Regions from separate parts of the Bacillus sp. z26 genome, predicted to be linked through region 3. Evidence: riboswitches for the same ligand, from Rfam matches in the RefSeq annotation. Region 3 holds a riboswitch; each other region holds the start of a gene.
What was found. A riboswitch is a leader RNA that binds a small molecule or an ion and turns the genes downstream of it on or off. The one in region 3 is predicted to bind S-adenosylmethionine.

Region 1: another riboswitch for S-adenosylmethionine. It lies ahead of metK (methionine adenosyltransferase); the one in region 3 lies ahead of AC4G3K_RS02590 (methionine biosynthesis PLP-dependent protein).
Region 2: another riboswitch for S-adenosylmethionine. It lies ahead of AC4G3K_RS12825 (methionine ABC transporter ATP-binding protein); the one in region 3 lies ahead of AC4G3K_RS02590 (methionine biosynthesis PLP-dependent protein).
Region 4: another riboswitch for S-adenosylmethionine. It lies ahead of AC4G3K_RS00730 (bifunctional homocysteine S-methyltransferase/methylenetetrahydrofolate reductase); the one in region 3 lies ahead of AC4G3K_RS02590 (methionine biosynthesis PLP-dependent protein).

What each region holds. Positions count from the first base shown of each region.
Region 1 covers NZ_JBZFQM010000001.1:1,083,521-1,087,022, reverse strand. The annotation lists gene AC4G3K_RS05075 (DUF2584 domain-containing protein) at 1-196, shown strand, start outside; gene pckA (phosphoenolpyruvate carboxykinase (ATP)) at 355-1,944, opposite strand; SAM riboswitch class I at 2,322-2,445, shown strand; gene metK (methionine adenosyltransferase) at 2,575-3,502, shown strand, end outside.
Region 2 covers NZ_JBZFQM010000003.1:522,092-525,593, forward strand. The annotation lists gene AC4G3K_RS12815 (MetQ/NlpA family ABC transporter substrate-binding protein) at 1-3, opposite strand, end outside; gene AC4G3K_RS12820 (methionine ABC transporter permease) at 21-671, opposite strand; gene AC4G3K_RS12825 (methionine ABC transporter ATP-binding protein) at 685-1,707, opposite strand; SAM riboswitch class I at 1,829-1,940, opposite strand; gene AC4G3K_RS12830 (hypothetical protein) at 2,158-3,502, shown strand, end outside.
Region 3 covers NZ_JBZFQM010000001.1:560,442-563,943, forward strand. The annotation lists gene AC4G3K_RS02580 (ABC-2 family transporter permease) at 1-52, opposite strand, end outside; gene AC4G3K_RS02585 (ABC transporter ATP-binding protein) at 53-841, opposite strand; gene AC4G3K_RS02590 (methionine biosynthesis PLP-dependent protein) at 1,029-2,129, opposite strand; SAM riboswitch class I at 2,348-2,456, opposite strand; gene AC4G3K_RS02595 (M42 family metallopeptidase) at 2,588-3,502, shown strand, end outside.
Region 4 covers NZ_JBZFQM010000001.1:178,492-181,993, reverse strand. The annotation lists gene AC4G3K_RS00740 (hypothetical protein) at 203-343, shown strand; gene AC4G3K_RS00735 (class I SAM-dependent methyltransferase) at 456-1,052, opposite strand; SAM riboswitch class I at 1,177-1,278, shown strand; gene AC4G3K_RS00730 (bifunctional homocysteine S-methyltransferase/methylenetetrahydrofolate reductase) at 1,371-3,230, shown strand; gene metH (methionine synthase) at 3,227-3,502, shown strand, end outside.

The sequences.
Region 1 (3,502 bases), 520 kb from region 3:
TGAAAAAAGAATCGGGGAGAATCTCTTTATTCTAAAAAAAGAAGGATATCGCTTATATCCAATCGAGATTCCGATAGAGGTCAGAAGAACGCTTGACGGAGAATCGCGAGGAACAGCGCTGATAAGAAAAGTAGAATGGGAAAAAAAGTATACAACTGTTACATATGAATTGATTTCTCTAAATTCCAGTAATTAAAATTCAATAAAGAATGCAATAACGAACCTTTCCCTGAACTTTGTTTGGCATAAGGTTTGTTTTTGTTTTAAGAAATTACCGGATCGTTAGTATTAAGACGTGAATAAAAAATGGTGCCTTGAAAGCCATATGTAATGACTTTAAGACACCATTGCTTATTAAATCGTAACCGGTCCGCCTTTTGATTCTATTTCAGGACTGATATTTTTGAATTCCTTGAAATTTTCTCTGAACTTATTAGCCAGCTCATTGGCTTTTGTATAATAGGCTTCTTGATTTTTCCAAGTTTTCTGTGGTTGTAAAACTTCATCAGGAACCCCAGGAACATGTAAAGGAATCGCGAGTCCGAATATACTGTCCTGAACCGTTTCGATATTGGTCAGTTCGCCCTCTAATGCAGCCTGAATCATCAATCGTGTATAAGAAAGCTTCATACGGCTACCGGTTCCATATTCGCCTCCGGTCCAGCCTGTGTTAACCAAATATACCTGAACTTGATGTTCCTCAATATTTTTACCCAGCATCTCAGCATACTTTGTTGGATGCAGCGGAAGGAACGGTGATCCGAAGCAGGTAGAAAAGGTTGCCTGCGGTGAAGTAATTCCGAGTTCAGTGCCGGCTAACTTACTTGTATAACCGCTTAGGAAATGATACATGGCCTGTTCCTTTGTTAATTTACTGATTGGAGGCAACACACCAAAAGCATCAGCTGTTAAAAAGATGATTGTATTAGGATGTCCTGCAATACTTGGTTTGACGATGTTTTGCATGGCTTCTATAGGGTAAGCTGCACGTGTATTTTCTGTCAGCATCCCATTATCATAGTCTGCAACTCTCGTATGTTCGTCCACAATTACATTCTCCAGCACAGAACCAAACCGGATTGCGTTAAATATTTGAGGTTCTTTTTCCTGTGAAAGATTAATGCATTTGGCGTAACATCCGCCTTCAATATTAAATACACCTTCAGGTGACCAGCCATGTTCATCATCACCAATTAAACGACGGTTTGGATCGGCTGATAAAGTGGTTTTTCCTGTCCCGGACAGACCGAAGAAAAGAGCAACATCGCCTTCGAATCCTACATTAGCCGAACAATGCATGGAAAATACATTCTTCTCTGGGAGCAAGTAATTCATAATAGAGAAAATGGATTTTTTCATTTCTCCAGCGTATTCAGTGCCTCCGATTAAAACGACCTTTTTCTCAAAAGAAATAATGATAAATGTTTCTGAATGTGTACCATCCACTAGAGGATCTGCTTTAAAGCCAGGGGCTGAGATAATTGTAAACTCAGGTGAATGATGACTGAGCTCTTCTTCAGTAGGTCGAATAAAAAGCTGATGAACAAATAAATTATGCCAGGCATATTCATTAATGACTTGAATGGGAAGGCGGTAATCTTTTGAAGCACCGGCAAATCCATTAAAGAGGAATAATTCGTCTCTTTTTTCGAGGTAATCCATTACTTTCTCATATAGTTTTGAAAAAACAGCTTCTGATATAGGCTGATTGACGCTCCCCCAGGCTATTTTATCTTTAGTGGAAGCTTCTTCAACAATATATTTATCTTTTGGGGATCTACCGGTATATTTGCCTGTTTCTGCTTTAACAGCTCCGGTAGATGTAAGGACTCCCTCTTTTCGGGTTAATACTTTTTCAACTAACTGTGGCACAGAAAGCTGAATATGAATATTATCATGAGTAAGTGATTGCTTCAATTCATTGGAAACTCCTATATAGGTCATACGAGATCATCCTTTTCCAGAATTTTGGTAAGTATATTATATGAAAATTAGTATAACACATTTAATTTAATTATCCATACTAATTATATTATTTTTCAAGATAAGGGCTATATAATTATATTTAGATAATAAATAAAGTATATAATGACGTATTCTTTGATAATTTATCTAAAAATGAAGCGGAATATCTCTATCTGGTTATTTTGAATTTTCATACATTAATTATATCAATATTATTTTTAGAATGCGAATTTTATACTTTGAGTTATTCTGTTCCTCGGTCATTCTAAATGCCATGTGTCAACCTAACAATATATTCCTATTTATTTATTGACAGGATTTATTGGATAAGATATCATATACATTTGATATGGATACTCTTATCAAGACTCGGTGGAGAGACGAGCTCTATGAAGCCGGGGCAACCTGCAGTTTGATTCATTTGTAATCACGCAAAGGTGCTAACTTGATGCAAGGTTATATTGCCTTGAACGATGAGAGTGAAAGGCAGATTTCTGAGACTTCGACCTTTCCTCTTTTTAAAGGAGGAAAGGTCTTTTTTTATATAATCAGGAGATAATTAATGATAATGAGTAGCCATTAAACAGGGAAGTTGAAGGAGGAAAAAATATGTCTAATAAAAGACATTTGTTTACATCAGAATCTGTAACAGAAGGTCATCCAGATAAAATTTGCGATCAGATCTCAGATTCTATATTGGATGAAATCTTAGCCAAGGATCCAAATGCAAGGGTAGCTTGTGAAACCTCTGTTACTACTGGTTTAGTTCTAGTTGCTGGGGAAATCACTACATCTACGTATGTTGATATTCCAAAAATAGTTCGCGATACCATCAAAGGGATTGGTTATACGCGAGCTAAATATGGATTTGATGCAGAAACTTGTGCTGTCTTAACCGCGATTGATGAACAATCCGCTGATATTGCCCAGGGTGTAAATCAGGCTTTGGAATCAAGAGAAGGTACAATGTCTGATGAAGAGATTGAAGCTATTGGAGCGGGGGACCAGGGACTTATGTTTGGATTTGCCTGCAATGAGACAGAAGAATTAATGCCTCTTCCAATCTCTCTTGCTCACCAATTATCCAGAAGGCTGGCTGAAGTTCGTAAACAGGATATTTTGCCATATTTGCGCCCGGATGGAAAAACACAAGTTACGGTAGAATATGATGAAAACAAAAAACCAGTTAGAATAGATACAATCGTTATCTCCACTCAACATGACGCGGAAACAACACTTGAACAAATTAAGAAAGATCTAAAAGAACAAGTGATCAAGCCGGTTGTTCCTGCTCATCTTATAGATGAAGAGACGAAATACTTTATTAACCCAACAGGCCGTTTTGTTATTGGCGGACCACAAGGGGATGCTGGCCTGACGGGACGTAAAATTATTGTTGACACATATGGTGGATATGCACGCCATGGTGGAGGAGCATTCTCTGGTAAAGATGCTACGAAGGTAGACAGATCTGCAGCTTATGCAGCCAGATATGTAGCTAAAAATATTGTCGCCGCGGGTCTTGCTGATAAAGCCG
Region 2 (3,502 bases), on a different contig from region 3:
CATTCGGTCCATCTCCTTCTTTATCGTCTTCTTATTTTTCTTGCCAGCGTATTGCCTGTAGTTTGTAAAAGCTGCACAATGATCACCAATGCGGCTACCGTTACGATCATGGTGATCGTGTCAAATCTCTGATAACCATATGTGAGAGCAAGATCTCCTACACCTCCTGCTCCTACCGCCCCTGCCATAGCTGAGGCACCAACCAGACCGATGGTTGCCGTCGTAAAGGTTAATATAAGGGAACTTAGTCCCTCTGGTATCAAAAAACGAAAAATAATTTGCCATTCGGTCGCGCCCATTGCCTGAGCTGCTTCAATAATCCCCTTATCGACTTCCAATAATGAATTTTCAACTAATCTGGCAATGTAGGGACCCGCATAAAATACAAGCGGGACAATCGCGGCATTCGTCCCAATCGCTGATCCAACAACGAATCTTGTAAATGGAATCAAAGCTACCAATAAAATAATGAATGGGACCGAGCGCAAAATATTGATAATCGAGTTTAATATATTAAACACCCATTTATTCTCCAGGATATGCCCCTCTCTCGTAATAACAAGTAAAATCCCTAAAGGCAATCCGATAATGGCCGAGAATAGTAATGAAAAGAAAACCATATAAAGCGTGTCACTGAAACCGATCAGTAATTGTTCAAGCGTAATTTCCATTCCCCATAACTGTTCATTCATGAAGCTTCACCTCCTGCAGAATTACATCTTCATTCGCTACATAATTGAATGCCTTCCTTATTTCTTCTGTTTCTCCTATAACTTCCACGATTAGATTGCCGAAAGGTGTTTCCTGTATTTCAGATATATTGGCAGAAAGAACGCTTAAATGGACGTCAAAGCTTTTGGCCACTGTCGATAGCAGATGCTTACCTGAAGATGATCCTAAAAAATTGAGTTTCCAGACTGCAGGATTCTTTTCCTTTAAGGAATTCAAAAAGCTTTGTGGTATTTCATCATGGATTACCGTTCTAACAAACCGTTTGGCAATCTCCGTCTTTGGCTTAGAAAAAACATCTAGGACTGACCCCTGTTCAACCACTCCTCCATTTTCCATGACAGCGACCTTATTACAAATTTCTTTAATCACCGACATCTCATGTGTAATGAGCAAAATTGTTATGTTGTATTCACGATTTATTCTTTTCAATAGTTTTAAAACATCACTTGTCGTTTGTGGATCCAATGCGGATGTAGCCTCATCACATAGCAGAATCGATGGGTTTGTGGCCAGCGCTCTCGCAATTCCAACCCTCTGCTTCTGTCCGCCTGACAATTCTTCTGGATAACTCTGAGCCTTATCTGATAATCCAACGAACTCCAGTAACTCTCGGACTCTGGTTTGAATCGTTTGTTTATCTGTCCCGGATAGCCTTAATGGAATTGCCACATTATTAAAAACTGTTTTGGATTGGAGTAAATTGAAATGCTGAAAGATCATCCCAATTTTCTTTTTTTCTGCCCTTAATTCCTTAGATTTTAGTTTCGTAAACGATTTACCGTTAACAAGAACCTCTCCTCCAGTAGGTCGTTCCAGCATATTAACCAACCTCAAAAGAGTACTTTTTCCGGCACCGCTGTATCCTACGACGCCATATATATCTCCCTTATCAATTGTCATATTAACCCCATTTAATGCTTCAACCGTCTGTCCATTCGCGTGGTATGTTTTTTTTACGTTTTGAAACTCAATCATGTTCTCTCCTCCAAGCCTTATGGAATTCGAAATGCAAAAAGCCTCTACTGTCATTAGACAGAAGAGGCTTTATATGGAACATATACATAAAAGTGATTAGTAATATGTCCGGTTAGGCTTCTTCTTATCTTTCAAACAGTCGTTTGTTGGATTTAGCACAGTATTTTTACCTAAGTAAAAATCCGCTGCCGAAGTTTCATAGGGCCAAATCCCTCCACTTCTCTCGATAAGAATCGCTTACTATTCAATTAAATTTGATGTTTCCAACTATATCCTAACCTGTTTGCTAATGTCAATTACAATTTTCTGAAATTACAATTAATTTTGTATTATACTATAAATATCCTCAATACTATTTTGATGATTCTATACGATTAATGAATCATTACAGCTTTTCAATCGTATAGGTTAATAAGAGAATTTACATAAAAAACCAGAGGGGGTTAACTAGTGGGAAACATCTTCATCTATTCCATCATCATTGGGATTATATCGGCACTTATTCTTGTGCCATTCAAGGATAATGAAAAATTACGCATCCTCATGAAGGGGAAAACAAAACTTCTTGTTTTTATCACTTTAGCTATATTAATTACGATTGGTGCATTTTTATTTTATTACTTCACCCTGTTGGATCAAACCATCTCTTCTCTGTGGATTTTTGTAATCATACTGACCTTGTTGGGTTCACTGCTTGCTACAGGTATAGAGAGAAAGATTAAAGGTGTTTTATTAGCTCTTAGTTTGCTTGTCGGACTCTACTTTTTAACAGCCTTTCTGTTCAATGCCGATGAAAAGTTTAAGATCGCCAAAATGGATGTCAAAGAAGAAATTCAAACATTTGACGAGAAGAAAACACCCGCCAGCGTACCACCTCAATACGCACGTAATAAAATGAAAAAAGCGTTTGGACAGGTGCCTAATACGAGTTACTATGAATTAGGGAATTTGCAAATCCAAAAAGTGAATGGTGAGTATGTTTATATTGCTCCGGTTGAATTTTCCGGATTTTTCAAATGGTTAAAAGGGAAAGAAACTCCCGGATACTTTATGCTGAGCGCTACAGACTCTTCAGCTAATCCTAAATTTGTTAAAGCAGACATGCTTTATACTCCCTCTGCTTTCTTTAACAAAGAAACTGAACGTCGTATACGCCTGCAGTATCCATCGTATATATTCTACGGTGATGCCCAGCTTGAAATAGATGATAACGGGGCACCTTTTTATATTCGCTCTTATGGTGATTTTGTATCTGCCAGAAACGGTTTCAAGGTGAAAGGTGTTGTGGTGATGGATGCCAAAACCGGGAAATCTAATTCCTATTCATTGTCTGACACACCTGAATTCATAGATGGAGCAGTTGCCCCTGAAGTTGTCAGTACACAAAACAGCTATTATGGAAATTATGTGCATGGATTTTGGAATAGCCTGTTCGGAAAATCAGATGTAAAACTCCCATCAGACGAAGGCACTGAAGCTAATGTAAGTCCAATCTTTGATGAAAATGGAGAAATGTATTATTTTACTGACTTCACCAGCCCTAAAGAAGGCGTAGATTCTATGCTGGGTTATGCGCTCACAAATTCCAGAACGGGTAAAGCTGTCTATTATACAGGCAATATGGAGGAATCCTATATGGATTCGCAGGGAGCCCTGCAAATTATCGAGAAGAGATTTATAGAAAAGAAATGGGAAGGAAGTATGCCAATCATCTATAATTTCTATGGTGAGGCCAGTTGGTTGGCGGGTGTGCTCGATTCCAATGGATTTTTGCAAAATTATTTCATTGTATCTG
Region 3 (3,502 bases):
GAAATAGCTTTTGTCCTCTATCCAATACACGCAAACTCATAAATTCTCTCATCTATTTATCCCCTTGGACAACAGAGACAATATCTTCGGCAATCGTTCGATGTTCCGTAAAACCGGTTAATTGATTAAAAATTTCTTCTAGTGTTCCTTCCTTACCCGTATTCTGTAATTCTTCAAAACTTCCATCTGCGATAATCCTGCCTTCATGCAGTAAAATAATCCGATTACTGATTTTCTCAACAACATCCATAATGTGTGAAGAATAAAAAATCGTTTTTCCCTCACTTGCCAGCATTCCCAGTAATTCTTTGACGATCATAACGCTATTCGCGTCGAGGCCGCTTAAAGGCTCATCTAAAAATAATATATCCGGGTTATGAAGAAGACTTGATATTAACAGAACCTTTTGCTTCATTCCTTTTGAATAACTATTTATTCGTGAATCATACATTGCTTCGATGTTTAATAGCTTCATTAGTTTAAAAGCCTTTTGGTCAACTTGATCATAAGGTAAGCCATAAAGCTCCCCAATAAAGGTTAAGTATTCACGTGCAGTCAATACATCATATAGATCTGCTAATTCAGGCACATAACCAATTCTGTTTTTATAGTCAATCCTATCATCGGAAAGCTCTGTTCCAAATATCTTAACTGAACCTGTATAATCTGTTAGAAGACCAAGCAATATCTTTACAGTGGTTGTTTTCCCAGCACCATTAGGACCTATATAGCCAATAACTTGCCCTTTGTCTACATCAAGATTAATGCCACGAAGCACTTCTTTCGAGCCATAACTCACCTGAAGATTGTTAATAGAAATAACCGGATCAGCCATCTTCATTCTCCCTAATTGAGACTAATTTTTTACAGTATATCAAAATCGTTGAATGTTTTACATATATTTCTATTTTACCGTATATGATTTTATTAAATTTCTAATACCTTCGCATATTTAGTTCGTTCATAAAAATTCCAGTAATACTCGCTCCTCCCCAAGATGTATCACTAATTTCAAACGAGTTCTACCTTTAAACCAGTAACGAATCAAATGCCTGTGTAAGATCTTCAATCAAATCATCAGCATGTTCAATCCCGACAGAATAACGCAGCAAGCAATTACAAACCCCAATCTGTATGCGCACCTCCTCTGGGATATCTGCGTGTGTTTGTGTAGCGGGATACGTCATTAAGCTCTCTACTCCACCCAAACTTTCCGCAAAAGAAATGATATGAAGACTTTGTAAGAAAGGATTGATCCATTCAGCTGATTTCAGCCGGAATGATATCATCCCTCCTTTACCAGGATAAAGGACATCCGTCACTTCTTCTCTTTCTCTTAAAAACCGACTGATTTTCTGGGCGTTTTCCTCATGTTGTTTCATCCGCAAGCTCAATGTTTTCATTCCCCTCATGACAAGCCAGGAATCAAAAGGTGAAAGCACAGCTCCTGTTGCATTTTGATATTCCTCAAGTCTTGCTCCAATATCAGCATTTTTTGCCACAATTAATCCAGCCAACACATCATTATGTCCAGCCAAGTATTTAGTGGCACTATGGACAATAATGTCTGCTCCCTGTTCAATCGGCCGTTGCAGAATAGGTGTATAAAAGGTATTATCTACAATCAGCAACAAATCATTTTCACGCGTGAATTTGGAGATCTCCTTTATATCCAATTCCTGCATAAGCGGATTAGTCGGAGTTTCGATAAAGAATGCCTTGGTTCTTTCGCTAATGGATTCCTTAAAATCCGAATCGTTATGACATGGTTTAAATTTGATGCCATATGTCTTCCATATTTGTTCGAATAACCGGTATGTCCCTCCATAAAGGTCAGCGGTGACGGCAATCTCATCTCCAGGAGCAAATAAACAAAGCAATGAGTGAATGGCAGCCATACCTGAACTATAAGCAAAGCCCTGTTTTCCTCCCTCAAGCTCTGCGATGCCCTCCTCGAGTAATTTTCTGGTTGGGTTACCCGTCCTTATGTAATCAAACCCGGTGGATTCTCCTATTCCATCATGGCGATAGGCTGTTGAAAAATAGACTGGCGGATTAACAGTACCTGTTTGTGTTTCACTTCGATTGCCTATTTGAGCTAAGAGTGTTTCGATTTTAACTTTTGTCATGTGTATGACTCCTCTCTCTTCATTTATCCCTACACATTGCTCTTCACCATCACGGTCCACCATACTTGCACTACATCCATGTGCTACTATTTTCCGCATATATGATACGGCTGTATTTCTTTTACTTTTGTCAAATAACATTCATTTCCCCAGTTATTAACAGTTATAAAAAAACAAAAAAGTCTCCAGAAGAAGACTTTTCATCAGAAATGGGCCCCTTCTTATCATTCAAGACAGCTAGTATGTCTTGCAGGATTTAGCACCTTTCCATCATTGGCGGTTGCTGAGATTTCACTGGGCCAGTCCCTCCATCTCTCTCGATAAGTTTTGTCAGAATATTCACTTAAAATAAATTTACATCCTCATGGAAAGAAAAGCAAGTTGTTTTTACCTTCATTGTTCAACTTTTTAACAAAGGTATATAATAAATCTATACATAAAAGGAGTGATTCGTAGCGATGAAAGCCAATGGTCAGGAAATTTTTCAATATATAAAAGAACTGGTATCCATCCCAAGTCCGAGCGGCTATACAACAGAAGTGATTGAACATGTGGCACGATTTTTACAATCTGAAGGTATTACAGCAGTAAAAACAAATAAAGGAGCATTATTGGCAACAATCAAGGGGCAAGATGATTCTAAACATCGTTTTCTTACCGCCCATGTTGATACGTTAGGTGCCATGGTTAAAGAAATCAAACCAGGCGGGCGTTTAAAATTATCGATGGTAGGTGGATTTCGCTGGAATTCTGTTGAGGGTGAATACTGTAAAATTCATACAGCTGATGGAAGGATCTATACAGGAACCATTCTTCTAAATCAAACCTCCGTTCATGTTTATCAGAAAATGGGCGATGTCAAACGCGAGGATGCGACAATGGAAGTACGAATTGATGCTGTCACAAAAAGCAAGGCAGATACAGAAAAGCTTGGCATTTCAGTCGGCGATTTTGTTTCCTTCGAACCGCGTGTTGAATTGACAGACAACGGATTTATTAAATCCCGTCATTTGGACGATAAAGCAAGTGTCGGTATTCTGATGTATATTATTAAACAGATAAATAAAGAAGGTATCACTCTTCCTTATACGACCCATTTCTTAATCTCTAACAATGAAGAAATCGGCTATGGCGGCAATTCCAATATACCGTCCGAAACAGTTGAATATTTGGCTGTTGATATGGGAGCAATCGGGGACGGACAGGCAACGGATGAATACAGTGTATCCATTTGCGCCAAAGACTCAAGCGGACCTTATCATTATGGTCTGCGCCAGCATCTCGTCGAGTTATCAAAGCAGCATCAGGTGGATTATCGCGTGGATATTTACCCTTTTTATGGTTCTGATGCCTCTGCTGCCATTCGTGCCGGC
Region 4 (3,502 bases), 380 kb from region 3:
AGCATTTTCTTTTTATGGTTTTGCTACTTCCTATAAATACTGGAGATTAAAGTAGCAATCTATGATGAAATGCAAATACTTTAAAAAGAGAGCCAGGGTAATTAAGTCATAAACAACAGATATGGAATGGTTTTCATACAACTACTTGGTTCGGGTGGTATGCACCTTCTTTTCCTTATATAGAGAAGGGAGGTGATAGACTATGAATTTTCTTAAAGCTCTGGCAAAAGATGAAGCAATGATCTTTTTCACGCCCCTTGCTGCCGGCAGCGCTACGCAATTTCGCCAATCTATAAAGCTCAAGAGGCAAACGAAAAACCACCCCGCGCCGACCAAAGCATAAGGGTGGTTCATCTAAGAATTAAACGATTTGCTTACCACTTGCTAGTAGTAGCACCAGGGAGTTACCAGCTCTCTGGTTTTTTAATATATGTGTATAATACCCTAAAAAAGGGCTATTTGGTGGCTGTTACATTGATGGATAAGCACGGTTTCATTGGTTTCGTTTGAACTTTAACTGATTTAAATCCTGTCTTAGTAAGAACCTCTTTAATTTCTTCGGCATATTCATGAGCCTGTTCTTCGGTTGCTTCTTCCTGCCTTGGCTGTACCGTTATGGTCACTTGCCCATTCTCTTTTAGTAAGGAATGTATTTTCTGAATACAATCTTCCTGGTTGTCCCATAGTGGATAACTGTTTACACTGAAAATATTATCGTACACCATTGGATTAGGTATCTCGAGAACAGTTCCATTAAATAAACGCAGCTGATTCTGATCAAGTTGTTCCTGATTGCGCTTGCTCGCATTTTTCACCATTTCTTCAGATGGATCGACGCCATCAATCTGGATGGTTGGGTACTTATCAAAAAGCATATGCATTCCTTCGCCAGGGCCAAACCCTACTTCAAGCAGCGTATCATTCGGTGTAATAGACAATTGATTAAATGTCCAATCATACAATTCTTCATTTTCATAGGCCATGATTTTACCTGCGAGTTTTCCAAGTACACCTGTTGGATTTTTAAATTGATTTGTAAATATCTCTTTCATTTAACATCACTCCTACACGATACATACCCGAAATAATAAATCATTAACTCCTCTGTATTAATTATCAAAATAGATTGAAAAAACTGATAATTTATAGTAAATTTAGTAAATATATAATTTTATATCCTTATCTAGAGAGATGGAGGGACTGGCCCGTTGAAATCTCAGCAACCTGGATGGTAATTCAAGGTGCTAAATCCAGCAAGCGCAGCTTGAAAGATGAGAGACCGGAAGGGAGGGCTTTCATGGCGAAAGCTCTTTTCTTATCGTCTATTTTTCTCATCAACTTTTCAATTTAACAAATTAGGGGGAAAGACAGTGAATCTATTAGAGACGTTAAATGAAAAAATTCTGGTTGCTGATGGGGCTAGTGGTACACTTTTATATTCATTTGGGATCGATAGCTGTTTTGAAGAACTAAATCTGACTGATCCCAATCAAATTGAAAAGATGCACAGGAGTTATATTGCAGCAGGTGCTGATATTATTCAATCCAATACATTCGGTGCAAACTACCATAAATTAAAGCGGTATGGTCTTGAAAGGGAAGTATCCAGGATCAATCGGACCGGAATAAAGCTGGCAAAAAGAGCTGCCGATCCGCATACCTTTGTTGTTGGGACAATCGGAGGTTTACGAAGCTTCAGAAAATCAGAATTAACATTAAATGAAATTAAGGCATATTTTGAAGAGCAGCTGCTCGCCTTATTGAAGGAAGAACCAGATGGGATTTTACTAGAAACCTATTATGATTTAGAGGAATTGTTAATGGTGTTAGAAGTAGCAAGAAGAACCAGTGGTCTTCCTCTGATTGCGAATATATCCCTGCATGAAACGGGTCTATTGCAAAATGGGATGCATGTCAGTGAAGCATTTTCACTATTGAAAAAAGAGGGAGCCGATGTCGTCGGGATTAATTGTAGGATGGGTCCTTACCATATGATTCGGTCTTATGAAGAAGTACCGCTTATAGAAGATACTTATTATGCGGCATACCCGAATGCAAGCTTACCTGATTTATCTGATGGAAGATATGTCTACTCTACAGAGGCGGACTATTTCATCAACAGTTCCAGGCAACTGGTGAAGCAGGGGGTACGGCTGATAGGTGGATGCTGCGGTACGACGCCTGCACATATTCAGGCCATACGTAAAGGAGTCGAAGACCTTTTTCCTGTTAAGGAAAAAGATTTTGTTGCACAGCCGAAGCATCAGTCTATTTCACATGAGATCATTCAGTACAAACGAAATGGGCCAGATACGATTTCAGGTAAGGTAAAAAAACGAACGACGGTCATCGTGGAACTTGACCCGCCAAAGACGCTGGGCCTGGAGGAATTTTTGATAGGAAGTCGTTACTTATTGGACTCTGGTGCGGATGCTATCACACTTGCGGATAATTCATTGGCATCTCCGAGAATATCAAATCTTGCGGTAGCCTCTATTTTACAATCAAAGTTAAATACCATGCCTCTTGTCCATTTAACTTGCCGGGATCATAATCTGATTGGCTTGCAATCTCATTTAATGGGTATGCATTCTCTCGGATTGTCAGAGGTGTTAGTCGTGACCGGTGATCCTTCAAAAATTGGTGACTTTCCGGGAGCTACTTCCGTATATGATCTTTCTTCCATCGATCTGATTTCATTAATTAAGCAATTGAATGTGGGACGGTCTTATTCAGGGAAATCATTAGGAAGCCGGGCGAATTTTGAGGTGGCTGCTGCCTTTAACCCGCATGTAAAGTACATAGATAAAGCTGTTCAGAGAATGGAGAAGAAGATTCTGGCAGGTGCGGATTATTTTCTGACTCAGCCAGTGTTCAGTATTGAAAAATTAGAAGAAATATACGCAGCAACAAGGCATATTACGAAACCGATTTTTATTGGCATCATGCCTTTAACGAGTCACAGGAATGCAGAGTTTTTACACAATGAAGTACCGGGTATTTCCTTACCTGAGGATATCAGAACGGCGATGGAAAGAGCCGGAGCGGATAAGGAAGCCTGTGCTCGCGAAAGCTTTGCCATTTCAAAAGAATTAGTAGACGCGGCAAGTGAGTTATTTAATGGAATCTACATCATTACACCTTTTATGAAATATGAATTAAGCGGGCGATTGGTGCGATACATCAAAGAACAAAAATCAGTAGTAAACAGGGAAGTGCATTTATCATGAGAGCAGTACAATTAAAAGACTTAATGGCTGAAAGAATAGTAATTCTAGATGGAGCAATGGGCACCATGATTCAGGCACACCACTTAACAGAGGATGATTTTGGCGGGGAACAGTATGATGGGTGTAATGAATATTTATCGATTACCCGTCCAGATGTCATCCAATCCATTCATGCAGAGTATTTGGCAGCTGGTGCTGATATTATTGAAACAAACACGTTTGGCGCGACTCCAATTGTCTTGGATGAATATCATCTTGGGCATCTGGCTTAT